Regions from separate parts of the Rhizobium sp. 10PS4 genome, predicted to be linked through region 3. Evidence: predicted binding sites of a transcription regulator. Region 3 holds the regulator's gene; each other region holds the start of a gene.

Region 1 (3,338 bases), on a different contig from region 3:
GAACTCGAGCCCGAGCGCCTTCTGCGACGCAGCCTGAACCGCCTTGGCATCCGGTCCGTCCGTTCCCGCCACCGGCGTGAAACGGAATCCGCTCAACTGCCCTACATGATGTCCTTCAACGAAGACATCGCCATTCACACTGATTTCAGCTTCCAGCATCGCATTCTCTCTCAGGCGCTTCATGAGCACAGATGTCCTGCGATCAACAAAGCGTTTCGTCAACCTTTCATGTAACGCGTCGGACAATCGATCTTCGATTTCCCGCGTCTTTTCCTGCCAGTGTGTCGGATCGGCAAGCCAACCGGGCCGATTCGAAACGTAGGTCCAGGTTCTTATCTGCGCGATTCGCGCCGAAAGCGTGTCAATTTCGCCATCTGTTCGATCGGAGCGATGAACCTGCTCCGCAAGAAACTGCTCGTTCACCGTGCCATAGCGGACGAGATCGGAAAAGAGGGTCGAGATAAGATCGGCATGTTGTGCTGGCGTGATACGCCGATAGTCGGGAAGCGCGCAAGCCTCCCAGAGTTTTTCGACGCGCGCCGGCCTGTCGGCGAGATCGATGACCTCGGGATAACGCGAAAGCTGTTCCAGCGCCTGCTGGTCGACCGCAGGCAGTGCCCGCGTCAGCCCCGGCACGCGCGGACCCGCCTCGAGGCTGGCGCGCAGCGACGCGATTGAGGAGAAGTCCATCTCCGTCGTCCGCCACTGCAAAACCTTGACGTTGTCGAACTCGTGTCCTTCGATGCGCTGCACCAGCTCGTCGTCGAAGGGCGAGACTTGCCCGGTGACGCCGAAGGTCCCGTCCCGCACATGCCGCCCGGCGCGCCCGGCGACCTGGCCGAGTTCGCCCGGATTGAGATTGCGAAACTGGTAACCGTCGAATTTCCGGTCCTGGGCAAAGGCGACGTGATCGACATCGAGGTTGAGGCCCATGCCGATCGCATCGGTCGCCACCAGATATTCGACGTCACCTGCCTGATAAAGCGCCACCTGCGCATTGCGGGTGCGCGGGCTAAGCGCGCCGAGCACGACCGCCGCGCCACCGCGCTGCCGGCGGATGAGCTCGGCGATGGCATAGACCTCGTCGGCGGAGAAGGCGACGATGGCAGAACGCTGCGGCAGCCGTGTGATCTTCTTCTGCCCGGCATAGAAAAGATGCGAAAGCCGCGGCCGCTCGACGATAGTGATGCCGGGCAGGAGCTGCTGCAGGATCGGCCGCATCGTCGCCGCGCCGAGCAGCAGCGTTTCCTCGCGGCCGCGAAGATGCAGGATACGGTCGGTGAAGATATGGCCGCGCTCGAGATCGCCGGCGAGCTGCACCTCGTCGATCGCGACGAAGGCGGCTCTGGTCTCGCGCGGCATCGCCTCGACGGTGCAGACGGAAAAACGGGCATTGGGCGGCGAAATCTTTTCCTCGCCGGTGACCAGCGCCACATTCTGCGCGCCAACCTTCTCGACCACCCGCGTATAGACCTCGCGCGCCAGCAGCCGCAGCGGCAGGCCGATCACGCCCGTCCCGTGCGCGACCATGCGCTCGATGGCATAATGGGTCTTGCCGGTATTGGTCGGCCCGAGCACCGCGGTCACACCGCGCCCACTCAGAATCATCCGCTGCGAAGTCAGAGTCATGGGTCCATGCAAATGAGGCGGGGTGGCCCCAGGAAAATCTCGGCTCCTCGATGGAAGCTGGACAACACATGGACAGCTGCCGCCGCAAACGCAAGGGCAGATTTCAAAATGCCACACGGATTGCGACCTTTGCGAGTCTCGCGGAACACTCGAATTCACGATTCGGAACAGCGTGAGAACGAATCAGCGACGAATCGCTGACTCCCGCTGATTCAGCTTTTGTTCACGGCTAAGTATTGATTTTGAATCACTTTTTCCCACTAGATGCTGAATCGTGAGACTCTCTCTTGTTCGCATTTTCGCTGTCGTGGGTGACGATTCCCGCGCCGATTTTGAACAGGCAAAAATCCGCCCGAAATTAACCTCTCGACCAAAGCCTGAACGAATCGGAGACGAATCGTTCACACCATCGTTTTCGCCTTTTGTTCACGGCCACATCTGGTAGCGGTCTCAGGTCTGGGCACTAGATGCATATCGGCGGAGATCCTTTCGCGCCGCCTCGTCGCATCGGCATTAATCTTTCAGGAGCCGGATTCAGACGGCGTTAAGTCAAGGCGGCAATATCGGGTTCCGATCAAATACGGAACGAATCGCCGACGAATCGGCGACATCGCGACCTTCCCGCTTTGTTCACCGCAACATATTGTATTTATATGTCTTTTTAACCATAGCAGCAATTTCCGGAAATAACGGAACTTAGAGCGTGATCAGGCGCCGTCACATTTCCGGCGCTTAACCGGGAACAAAAATCGCCAATGTGTGTTTCTCGTCCATCCAAATTGCGGATGAAATGAAGGAAACACACCATGCTTGGCACGATACTTCTTATTATCCTCATTCTGCTCTTGATCGGAGCCTTGCCGAATTGGGGTTATAGCCGTGGCTGGGGCTATGGACCTTCCGGCGGTTTGGGGCTAGTTCTCGTGATTATCATTATCCTTGTACTAATGGGCCGCATCTAAAGCCCAACTAACCTGGGGAGTTACGACATGATGAAGAAGATTGTTCTTATTGGTGCCCTCGTCGGCGCCTTGGCATCCTGCACAGCGACCGAGCAAGGTACGGCGATCGGCGCCGGCACCGGTGCGGTTATCGGCGGTGCCGTCACCAACAGCTGGGGTGGTGCCGCCGTCGGCGCCGTTGCCGGCGGTCTGACCGGCGCTCTGATCGGCCAGTCGGTCGAACGCCGCGGCTACTGCGTCTATCGCGACCGCTACGGCCGCCGCTATGAGGCCCGTTGCCGCTACTGATCGGCAAGCATATCGGACTCCCGACGGGCGCCTTGGCGCCCGTTTTTCTTTTGGCCTGCTGCATCCGTCAACGTGACGTTGACAATCGGTTGCGAAAGTCAAATCTACCGCCGCCCAACTGCCAGACACATATTTCCTTCACGAGCGCAACGGACAGGCAAAGCCGCCCGGCGCAGCTGAAAGGAACGCCTCCAATGACCCAGATTTTGCTTAATTCTCTCGTCGCTGCTCTGATTACATCGGCTTTCCTGACGACCGCGATATCAGCCCTTAGCGGCGAAAATCGCTCGCTGCGCAAAGTGCCGGCCAGAGCTCGGCCACAGCGACGTCCGAACACAGACCGCCGCTCTTGATCTTCCCGAAAACGCACCACTACACCGGCCACAAACCGGCATCACGAGAGACGTTCAAAAACAGCGATAGCGCGTCCTGCCGGACGCGCTATCGTTTTGAATCTAA
Region 2 (3,338 bases), on a different contig from region 3:
TTCGACTGGAAGTGCCCGCACAAGCAATTCTTCCTGCCCGAGCAGCTGTTCGAGTTTGCGCCGGTATTGGCGCCACCAGGCCCGATCGAGACTGTTCACCATCACTTCGATGACGATGACCGTATCTTCTTCAGTGCCCTCGCCAGTCGACCAAAACCCCTTTGCCGGGGAATTGAGGTATGAAGTCGCCCCGCCATGGCGCTCGGTCATCTCGCGCTGAATCATCGCGATAATGTCTTCGATGTCGATCGCCGCGTGCGGCGCTGCCGGAATAAACAACTGTATCAGATGCATGTGGAATTCTCCTCGTCCCGCAAACTTCGGAGATCTGACGAGGTTCCGGCCCAGCTCGAAATCGCGGATGGGTGGATGAAAACCAATGCGGCGACGGACGGTCGTCGCCTGTGGCAGCCGATGCCGGCGCTCTAAAAAGCCAGCCGCAGCTGCGGCGCCGCGGCCGGTACTCGTTCTTCCAGCGAGGAGAGGGTGACGCCGAGCAGCCTTATGCCCTTTCGCGGCGGAAAGATCGGTGCGAGCAGCAGGTTGACCAGATCCTCGAGGTCGGCGATTGCCGGCAGGGGTGCCGGAAGCGTCTTGCTGCGCGTGATCTGGCTGAAGTCGGCATATTTCACCTTGAGCGTCACCGTCTTGGCGGCGATCCCGTTGGCCTCGCAGTAAGCCCACACCTTTTCGATCAGCGGCTGGAGCCCTTCGCGAGCAGGCTCGAAGGCGTGGAGGTCCTGTGAGAAGGTATCTTCGGCGCCGACGGATTTGCGCACCCGGTCGGGCTTGACCTGCCGCTCGTCGATGCCGCGGGCGATGCCGTAAAAATAGGGCCCCGACTTGCCGAAATGCTCGACGAGGAACTCGAGCGTCTTCTCCTTGAGATCGGCGCCCGTTTCGATCCCGAGTTGATGCATCTTCTCGGTGGTCGCCGGTCCGACGCCATGGAATTTCCGGACGGGAAGCTGCTCGACGAAGGCCGGCCCGTTCTTCGGCGTGATGACAGCCTGGCCGTTCGGCTTGTTGAGGTCGCTCGCCATCTTGGCAAGGAACTTGTTGTAGGAAATCCCGGCCGACGCGTTAAGGCCGGTGACTTGCTTGATCTTGGCGCGGATCTCCAGCGCGACCTCGGTGGCGACCGTCATGCCTTTCAGATTTTGCGTCACATCGAGATAGGCCTCGTCGAGCGACAGCGGCTCGATCAGCGGCGTGTATTCGGCAAAGATCTCACGGATCTGCTGCGACACCGCCTTGTAGACGGCAAAGCGCGGCGGCACGAAGATCAGGTCAGGACATTTGCGCTTGGCGGTCACAGACGGCATTGCCGAGTGAATACCGAATTTACGGGCCTCATAGCTCGCCGCCGCGACCACACCCCGGGCGGCCGACCCGCCGACGGCAATCGGTTTGCCGCGCAAGTCCGCATTATCGCGCTGCTCTACCGACGCATAAAAGGCATCCATGTCGACATGGACGATTTTCCGGACGGGGGGTGAGCTTGTCTCGTTCATGGCGGTTTCAGCGATCGCGATGGGATCGGCCTCTGAAATTGCGCGCCGAAACAAAAACAGAACATAGCAGGCTTGGAATGCGATATCAACGATTCCAATGGGGCCTGGACCTGCCGTCGAACTACCAGCCGCCCAAGGCGTTCTCATCCAGTGGACATCAAATTCAGGAGGCAATCAATGGCGGACGACAGCACGACCACCATTCGAGCCACATTCGAAACACGCGAAGCCGCTGATCTCGCGGTCGAACATCTGGTTCAGCAGCATCGGGTTTCGAGGCCCGACATCTTTATCCAGTCGGCAAGCGACCGCAACAGTGCGGGTTCGGCGCCATCGGGTGGGGATGCCTCTCATGACGATGGCGCCCGTCGCGATGCGCCGCTCGAAGGCGAGATCGAGGTCTCGGTGGATATCGCATCCAGCCAGGTCGCCGCCGTCCAGCGCAGTCTCCGAGCTGCCGGCGCAGTGCGTGTATCGAGCCGCTGAGCACGGCCGATCTCCGCGTCGTTGTGCCCGTCGAAGACATCGATTTCGGCCATGTCGACTTCCTCTTGGAACTATCACCGGCGCCCGTCTCAAGACCCCTCCCCAACCCCTCCCCACAAGGGGGAGGGGCTAAGCTGTGGCACCCGCCTCACAAACAAATAGACCAGCCGCACAGTCGACGTTCAATAGGGCGCACGACGAGAGCCGCATGTTAAGCCCCTCCCCCTTGTGGGGAGGGGTTGGGGAGGGGTCTTGCAACGCGCCTGCAACAATTCTCCGGTTTGCGCCTGACGCCTGCCAAGCCACGCTCTACGCCGCCTCCCCCGCCAGCGCCGCACTTTCCGCCAGCTTGCGCGCCGCGACGAAATCCACCTTGCCGGAGCCGAGCACCGGCACCTTGCCGATATTGACCTCGGCCGGCACCATCATGTCCATGGCGCCCCTGGATTTGGCGAAGGCGAGGAATTCGGCGCGGGTGGCGGTGGGGGCGTCGGTCAGGAGCACCAGGCGCTCGCCCTTCTTGGCGTCAGGCAGCGAGGAGACGACCGACAGAGCGCCCGGCCAGAGTTCGGCGGCGAGCGTCTCGACGGCGGCGAGCGAGATCATTTCGCCGCCGATCTTGGCGAAGCGTTTGGCGCGGCCGCGGATCTTGACGAAACCATCCTCGTCGATGGTGACGATGTCGCCGGTGTCGTGCCAGCCGTCGACAAGCGGCTCGAGCACGCCGGGCTTTTCGGCGCGGAGATAGCCGGCCATGACATTAGCGCCGCGCACATGCAGCCTTCCGCCCTCATCGATGCCCGGCACCGGTTCGAGCTTCCATTCCATGCCCGGCAGGATTTTGCCGACCGTGCCCGACTTGTTGTACATCGGCGTGTTGATCGAAATGACAGGCGCGGTCTCGGTGACGCCGTAACCTTCGAGGATGCGCAGGCCGAACTTTTCCATATAGGTCTGGCGGGTTGCGGCCTTCACCGGTTCGGCGCCGGAGAAGATATAGCGGATCGAGCGGAAGTCGTAAGGATGCGCCGTCCTCGAATAGCCGTTGAGGAAGGTATCGGTGCCGAAGATGATCGTGGCGTTGGAGGCATAGATCAGCTCCGGCACGATGCGGTAATGCAGCGGCGAGGGATAGAAATAAACAGGCACGCCCGAAATCAGCGGCAGCACCGTGCCGGCCGTCAGCCCGAAGGAATGGAAAACGGGTAAGATGTTGAACACCTTGTCGCCGCTGTGGAAATCGATGCGGGCAGCCGCCTGGGCGGCGTTCGACAGGATATTGCGGTGGGTCAGCACCACGCCCTTCGGCGTGCCCTCGGAGCCCGAGGTGAAGAGGAT
Region 3 (3,338 bases):
GGCTGCAAGATCGACAGCGGAAGCGCTGCTCGAAGGTCTCTACCGGCTGCGCAGCGGCATCGGCGACCGCATAAGGTCGATCCTGCCCGGCGACACCGGTGCTTTTGCCGCTGCTCTGGTGACGGACGAGCGGCGCGCCATTTCGGATGCGACGACGGAGGCGCTGCGCCAGTCCGGTCTGGCTCATATCATCGCCATCTCCGGTCTCAACATGGCGCTGTCGGCCGGCATCTTCTTCGTCGGCTTCCGGATGCTGCTCAGCCTCTTCCCCGGCATCGCTGAGGCCTACCCGACGAAGAAGATCGCTGCCGCCGGCGCGCTCATCGCCGTCACCGCCTATTTCCTGATCTCCGGCTTTGCGGTCTCTGCCGAACGCGCCTTCATCATGATGGCCATCATGTTGATTGCGGTCTTCTTCGACCGGCCGTCGATCAGCCTGCGCAATGTCGCGCTCTCCGCTCTCGTCATCATTGCCATTTCGCCGTCCGAGGTCTTGGGACCGAGCTTCCAGATGTCCTTTGCCGCGACATTGGCGCTGGTCTCGGGCTATCAGCTGTGGAAGGACCGGCGCGTCCGAGAAAACGCCTTCCTGAAGCTGCCGATCATCAGGCCGTTCGTTACGGTTGCCGGTTTCTTCGGCGGCGTCTTCCTGACCTCGCTGATCGGCGGTTTTTCAACCGCGCTGTTTTCGATCGAGCATTTTCATCGCCTGACCGCCTACGGCCTGCCGGCAAACCTCGCGACAATGCCGATCATCTCCTTCATCATCATGCCGGCAGGTCTGCTGGCGATGCTGCTCATGCCTTTCGGTCTGGATGTTTGGGCTTGGAAGATCGTCGGATTCGGCCTCGATTTGGTGATCGCGGTTGCAAAGACGGTGTCCGGCTGGGGTGGCAATATCGACGTGGGCCGCTTGCCCGCCTGGTATTTCGCCGTCGCCGTGGCAGGCTTTCTGCTGCTGACGCTGCTCCGCACCCGGTTGCGCCATGTCGGCACATCGATTATCGCGGTCGCAACGCTCATCCTGCTGCTTCTGCCGGGTCCCCGTCCGCCGGATCTGGTGATTTCGGAGGATGGCAGTCTCGTCGCGGTCGTCGCGGCGGCGGCAATGGCTTCCAACCGTGAAAGACCGCCGGACTTCATCTTCGACCAGTGGCAGAGAGCGCTGGTCCTGCCGGGGCATAATCCGCCGAAGATGCTGAATGGTCCTGCTATCCCGCCTGAGGGAGAAGACCGCCGCGTCAGGCTTTCCCGCGATCAGCAGAACGAAGCAAGGACCGCGATGCGGACGGCCGCAGCGGCCGGTGACGCAAACCGCTTTTCCTGCGTCAAGAAGGCCTGGTGCACATCAAGGCTTGGCAATGGTCAGGTGGTAACCGTCATCGACAATGCCGCCTATCTCGGCCCGGCATGCGACGCGGCCGATATCGTCGTGACGTCCGTGCGCCTTCGCTTCAACAACTGCCGCTCAGGTGCAACGCTCTTCACCGGCGAGACGCTGCGCAGGACCGGATCCGTCGAGTTGCGCTTCACGGACGCCGGCCCGGAGGTGGCAACCGCCTTCGATTCATTGTCGCGGCCATGGATGCGCCATCGCGCCTATGACTGGCGCAGCAACAGTTTTACCGAATCCGGCCTGGCCAATGTCAGTGATAGCGGCGAATGAGACCGACGAGCTTGCCCTGAACCTTGACGCGGTCCGGCCCGAAAATCCGGGTCTCGTAAGCCGGGTTGGCCGCTTCCAGCGCGATCGAGGCGCCCTTGCGGCGGAAGCGCTTGAGTGTCGCTTCTTCGTCGTCGACCAGAGCAACGACGATGTCGCCGGGACTTGCGGTGCTGCCGTTGCGGATGATCACGGTGTCGCCATCGAAGATGCCGGCGTCGATCATCGAATCGCCCTTGACCTCCAGCGCATAATGTTCACCGGAACCGAGCATGTCGGCCGGAACGACGATGTCATGGGTGTTGTTCTGGATCGCCGAGATCGGCACACCGGCAGCGATTCGGCCCATGACCGGCACCGAGACCGAGTTGCCGTTGTCGGCGACGGGTTTTGCGGGAGCAGGAGTGGCGACCGGCTGCAGTTTGCCAAGGCTACCCTCGATGACGCTCGGCGAAAAGCCGCGCCGGGGCTGAATGCTGGGGCTGTAGGCCTCCGGAAGCTTGATGACCTCGATCGCGCGGGCGCGGTTCGGTAGGCGGCGAATGAAGCCTCGCTCCTCAAGCGCAGTAATCAAGCGATGAATCCCGGACTTGGAGGCGAGGTCCAGGGCATCCTTCATTTCGTCGAAAGATGGCGGAACGCCGGATTCCTTCATGCGCTCATGAATGAAAAGGAGAAGCTCCTGTTGTTTGCGCGTGAGCATCGACGTTGTGACCTCGTGATTGAAACAAATCCAGAACAGACACTATATGTTCCATATGTGTTCCGCAAGTAGCTAAATTTCCGTAAAACTTGGCGCCAACTCGTTGAGATTTTTATTTTCATTCGCCGGATTGGCACAGAAGTCTTGCATTGAGGGACGCGCCATCGCACATCTCTTGCCGTTTCCAGGAGGGATATCATGAACGCGCATTCCGCCAAACCGCACCCGCTGGATCATGTCGTGCTGCCGGTCGTCAACATCGATCTGGCGCGCGAGAGGCTCGGCAAGCTCGGCTTCACCGTTGCCGCCGATGCGTGCCATCCCTTCGGAACGGAGAATGCCTGCGTCTTTTTTGCCGACAAGACCTATCTGGAGCCGCTCGGGATTGCGAACGTCGAGGAGAGCAACGCATCTGCGCGCCAAGGTAATGTCTTCACTGCCCGCAACCAGGCCTTCCGTTTCCGCTGTGGCGAGGAGGGGCTCTCGGGGCTGGCTTTCGGCAGCAAGGATGCCGGCATCGATCATCAGGATTTCGTCGGCAACGGATCGAGCGCTGGCGAGATGCTGCAGTTCACCCGGCCGATGACGATGCCGGACGGTTCCGAGACGATTGCCGGCTTTAAGCTGGCTTTCGCCGGCGACCTGCGCGCGCCTGATCTCCTGTTTTTCACCGTCGAGCGCGTCAATCCGCTACCGGCCGACCGCGCGGCGCTGGAGACGCATGCCAATGGCGTCACCGGCATAGTTGAGATCGCGCTTTGCACGCCAGAGCCGGCCGCCTTCGCTGCCTTCGTCAGCCTTGCCGTGGCGCAATCGGCAGTCGAGAAAACCGGTTTCGGCGTCGATATTGCGGCATCGAATGCGAAAATCAGCCTGATGACGCCGGAAGGGCTGGAGGCATATTTCGACGTCGCCGTCTCATCCGCAGATCGCGGCCTGCGCGGCCGGGCAATCCTCTTTGCTGTCGCCGAT
Region 4 (3,338 bases), on a different contig from region 3:
TTAGCCGCTTCAATGCAGAATTCTGACCTTGGGAACAAGGGCAAGTGCTTCATTCAGCAGATCCGGCGTCAGATTTTCGTTGACGGCATGCCGCGACTGGACGGTCAGCGTGGCGGCTGCGGTGCCGTGACGAACGGCTTCTTCGAGCGGCAGGCCTGACATCAATGCGGCGAGCGTGCCGGCCGCAAGTGAATCGCCGGCACCCGTAACATCGGCGACGGTGTCGGCAATCGGCGGCTGCAGCGTCACGGCGCGGCCGTCGCAAAGCGCAACGAGCTCACGCCGGCCGCGGGTGACGACGGCGTTCCTGATGCCGATCTCGTTCAGCAAAGGTGGCCAGCCTGCAGCCTCTTCCGGCCGCTCGCCGGCAAGGGCGGCGGCTTCAGCCTCGTTCAGGAACAGGTAGTCGATATCCCCAATGCAGGGTTTCAGCCTGACGACCTTCGCCGGCGAGATGGCGATTGCCGCAACGGGCTTGGCGAGGGAATGCGCCTTTGCGACGATCGCCGCGATCGTCTCTTCCGGCAGGTTGGCGTCGAAGAGGATGAAATCATGCGCGGCGAAGGCCTCCCGCACCCAGCGGATGGAGAGACGTCGCGGCACGAAGAAGCGGTAAAGATCCATGTCGGCAAGGGCGATCACCAGATTGCCGTCCTTCTCGATGATCGCCGTGTAGCTCGGCGTCTTGCGGTCGAGGAAGACGAAGGGCCGGTCGTCGATGCCGGCGAAATCGGCAGCTTCTCCGACCGTCTCGCCCATCGGATCGCCACCGCGCGGCGAGATCATCGTCACCTGAAAACCGAGCCTTGCCAGGTTGCGCGCTGCATTGAAGCCGCCGCCGCCCGGCTCCTCGAACCATGTGCCGGGATTGCTGGCGCCAGGCGCCGTCTCGCCGGAGATGCGGCCGCGCCGGTCGATATGGGCGCCGCCGAGAACAAGAATCTTTTTCTTCATCCGATCCGCTCTCCCGATGCCCGAAGGACGAATCGATACAGCGCGCGCTGACGCGGCCGAGTCGGCATTTCTGGCCTAAGCCGTTGCTTTTTATCGATAAAACAAATGCAGAACACGTGTCGTTTTACCTTTTTCTTTCAACTGTTTGATCGCCTATTGCGAGAATGGAACAAATGGAGTACAAACTCGACATTGCTAGAGCGGCTTCAATAACCTAAAGGTGGATCGGATGTCTCAGAATTCATTGCGGCTGGTAGAGGACAAATCGGTGGACAAAAGCAAGGCGCTTGAAGCGGCACTCTCACAGATAGAGCGGTCGTTCGGCAAGGGCTCGATCATGAAACTCGGCTCCAACGAGAATGTTGTCGAGATCGAGACGATCTCGACCGGCTCGCTTGGTCTCGATATTGCACTCGGCGTCGGTGGCCTGCCGAGGGGCCGAATCATCGAGATCTACGGGCCGGAAAGCTCCGGTAAGACGACGCTTGCACTGCAGACGATTGCCGAAGCGCAGAAGAAGGGTGGCATCTGCGCCTTCGTCGATGCCGAACATGCGCTCGATCCCGTCTATGCCCGCAAGCTTGGCGTCGACTTGCAGAACCTTCTGATCTCGCAGCCCGATACCGGCGAGCAGGCGCTCGAAATCACCGATACGCTGGTGCGCTCCGGCGCCGTCGACGTTCTCGTTGTCGACTCGGTCGCTGCCCTGACGCCGCGTGCCGAAATCGAAGGCGAGATGGGCGACAGCCTTCCCGGCCTGCAGGCGCGACTGATGAGCCAAGCGCTGCGCAAGCTTACCGCTTCGATCTCGAAGTCGAACACCATGGTGATCTTCATCAACCAGATCCGCATGAAGATCGGCGTCATGTTCGGCTCGCCGGAAACGACGACGGGCGGCAATGCGCTGAAATTCTACGCCTCCGTGCGCCTCGACATTCGCCGCATCGGCGCGGTCAAGGAGCGCGAAGAGGTGATCGGCAACCAGACCCGCGTCAAGGTCGTCAAGAACAAGATGGCGCCGCCCTTCAAGCAGGTCGAGTTCGACATCATGTATGGCGAGGGTGTTTCCAAGACCGGCGAACTGGTCGATCTCGGCGTCAAGGCCGGCATCGTCGAGAAGTCGGGCGCCTGGTTCTCCTATAACAGCCAGCGTCTCGGCCAGGGCCGTGAAAACGCCAAGACCTTCCTGCGCGACAATCCGGATCTCGCCCGCGAGATCGAACTGTCGCTGCGCCAGAATGCCGGCCTGATCGCCGACCGCTTCCTGCAGAATGGCGGACCGGATCCCGATGATGGCGACTCCGCCGCGGAAATGTGATTTTCACGCTCGGTTCTTTTGAACATCAAGGCCGGCCGCATTCCTTGATCAGAATGCGGTCGGTTTTGTTTGTCTGCTGGACAGTGGCGGGGGTGAACGTTAAAAGCCGATGAATTTAAATTTACCTGCCTCCGGCAGCATTGAAGGGCATAGCATGAGCGGTGTGAACGATATCCGGTCGACCTTCCTCGACTATTTCAAGAAGAACGGCCATGAGATCGTTCCGTCGAGCCCGCTCGTGCCGCGCAACGACCCGACGCTGATGTTCACCAATGCCGGCATGGTGCAGTTCAAGAACGTCTTCACCGGCCTCGAAAAGCGTCCCTATTCGACGGCGACGTCTTCGCAGAAATGCGTGCGAGCCGGCGGCAAGCACAATGACCTGGACAATGTCGGTTATACTGCACGCCACCTGACCTTCTTCGAGATGCTCGGCAACTTCTCCTTCGGCAACTATTTCAAGGAGAATGCGATCGAGCTTGCCTGGAAGCTCGTCACCGAGGGCTTCGACCTTCCGAAGAACCGCCTGCTGGTGACTGTCTATTCCGAGGACGAGGAAGCTGCGACGCTCTGGAAGAAGATCGCCGGCTTTTCCGACGACAAGATCATCCGCATCCCGACCTCTGACAATTTCTGGCAGATGGGCGATACCGGCCCCTGCGGCCCGTGCTCGGAAATCTTCATCGACCAGGGTGAGAATGTTTGGGGCGGCCCTCCGGGCTCGCCGGAGGAAGATGGCGACCGGTTCCTGGAATTCTGGAATCTCGTCTTCATGCAGTTCGAACAGACCGAGCCTGGCGTTCGCAACCCGCTGCCCCGCCCGTCGATCGATACCGGTATGGGGCTGGAGCGCATGGCCTGCATTCTGCAGGGCGTTCAGAGCGTGTTCGACACCGATCTCTTCCGCACGCTGATCGGCACCATCGAGGACACGATGGGCGTCAAGGCGGAAGGCAGCGCCAGCCACCGCGTCATCGCCGATCATTTGCGCTCCTCGGCCTTCCTGATCGCCGACGGCGTACTTCCGTCGAATGAGGGTCGCGGTTATGTGCTGCGCCGAATCATG

What was found. Region 3 encodes LexA, which represses DNA repair genes until DNA is damaged. Its sites were predicted from a motif close to TGTTCNNNNTGTGTTCNG; they were not measured.
Region 1: the regulator LexA is predicted to act here: its motif matches at 1,793-1,810, upstream of RWJ89_RS18730 (helicase-related protein).
Region 2: the regulator LexA is predicted to act here: its motif matches at 1,561-1,578, upstream of dinB (DNA polymerase IV).
Region 4: the regulator LexA is predicted to act here: its motif matches at 1,052-1,069, upstream of recA (recombinase RecA).

The regions. Positions count from the first base shown of each region.
Region 1 covers NZ_JAWDIW010000009.1:186,982-190,319, reverse strand. The annotation lists gene RWJ89_RS18730 (helicase-related protein) at 1-1,629, opposite strand, end outside; gene RWJ89_RS18725 (DUF3309 family protein) at 2,436-2,591, shown strand; gene RWJ89_RS18720 (YMGG-like glycine zipper-containing protein) at 2,619-2,879, shown strand.
Region 2 covers NZ_JAWDIW010000013.1:58,708-62,045, reverse strand. The annotation lists gene RWJ89_RS23835 (hypothetical protein) at 1-294, opposite strand, end outside; gene dinB (DNA polymerase IV) at 426-1,514, opposite strand; gene RWJ89_RS23825 (hypothetical protein) at 1,692-2,000, shown strand; gene RWJ89_RS23820 (acyl-[ACP]--phospholipid O-acyltransferase) at 2,310-3,338, opposite strand, start outside.
Region 3 covers NZ_JAWDIW010000004.1:202,857-206,194, reverse strand. The annotation lists gene RWJ89_RS09060 (ComEC/Rec2 family competence protein) at 1-1,666, shown strand, start outside; gene lexA (transcriptional repressor LexA) at 1,647-2,366, opposite strand; gene RWJ89_RS09050 (VOC family protein) at 2,565-3,338, shown strand, end outside.
Region 4 covers NZ_JAWDIW010000005.1:259,583-262,920, forward strand. The annotation lists gene RWJ89_RS11620 (carbohydrate kinase family protein) at 10-954, opposite strand; gene recA (recombinase RecA) at 1,184-2,272, shown strand; gene alaS (alanine--tRNA ligase) at 2,427-3,338, shown strand, end outside.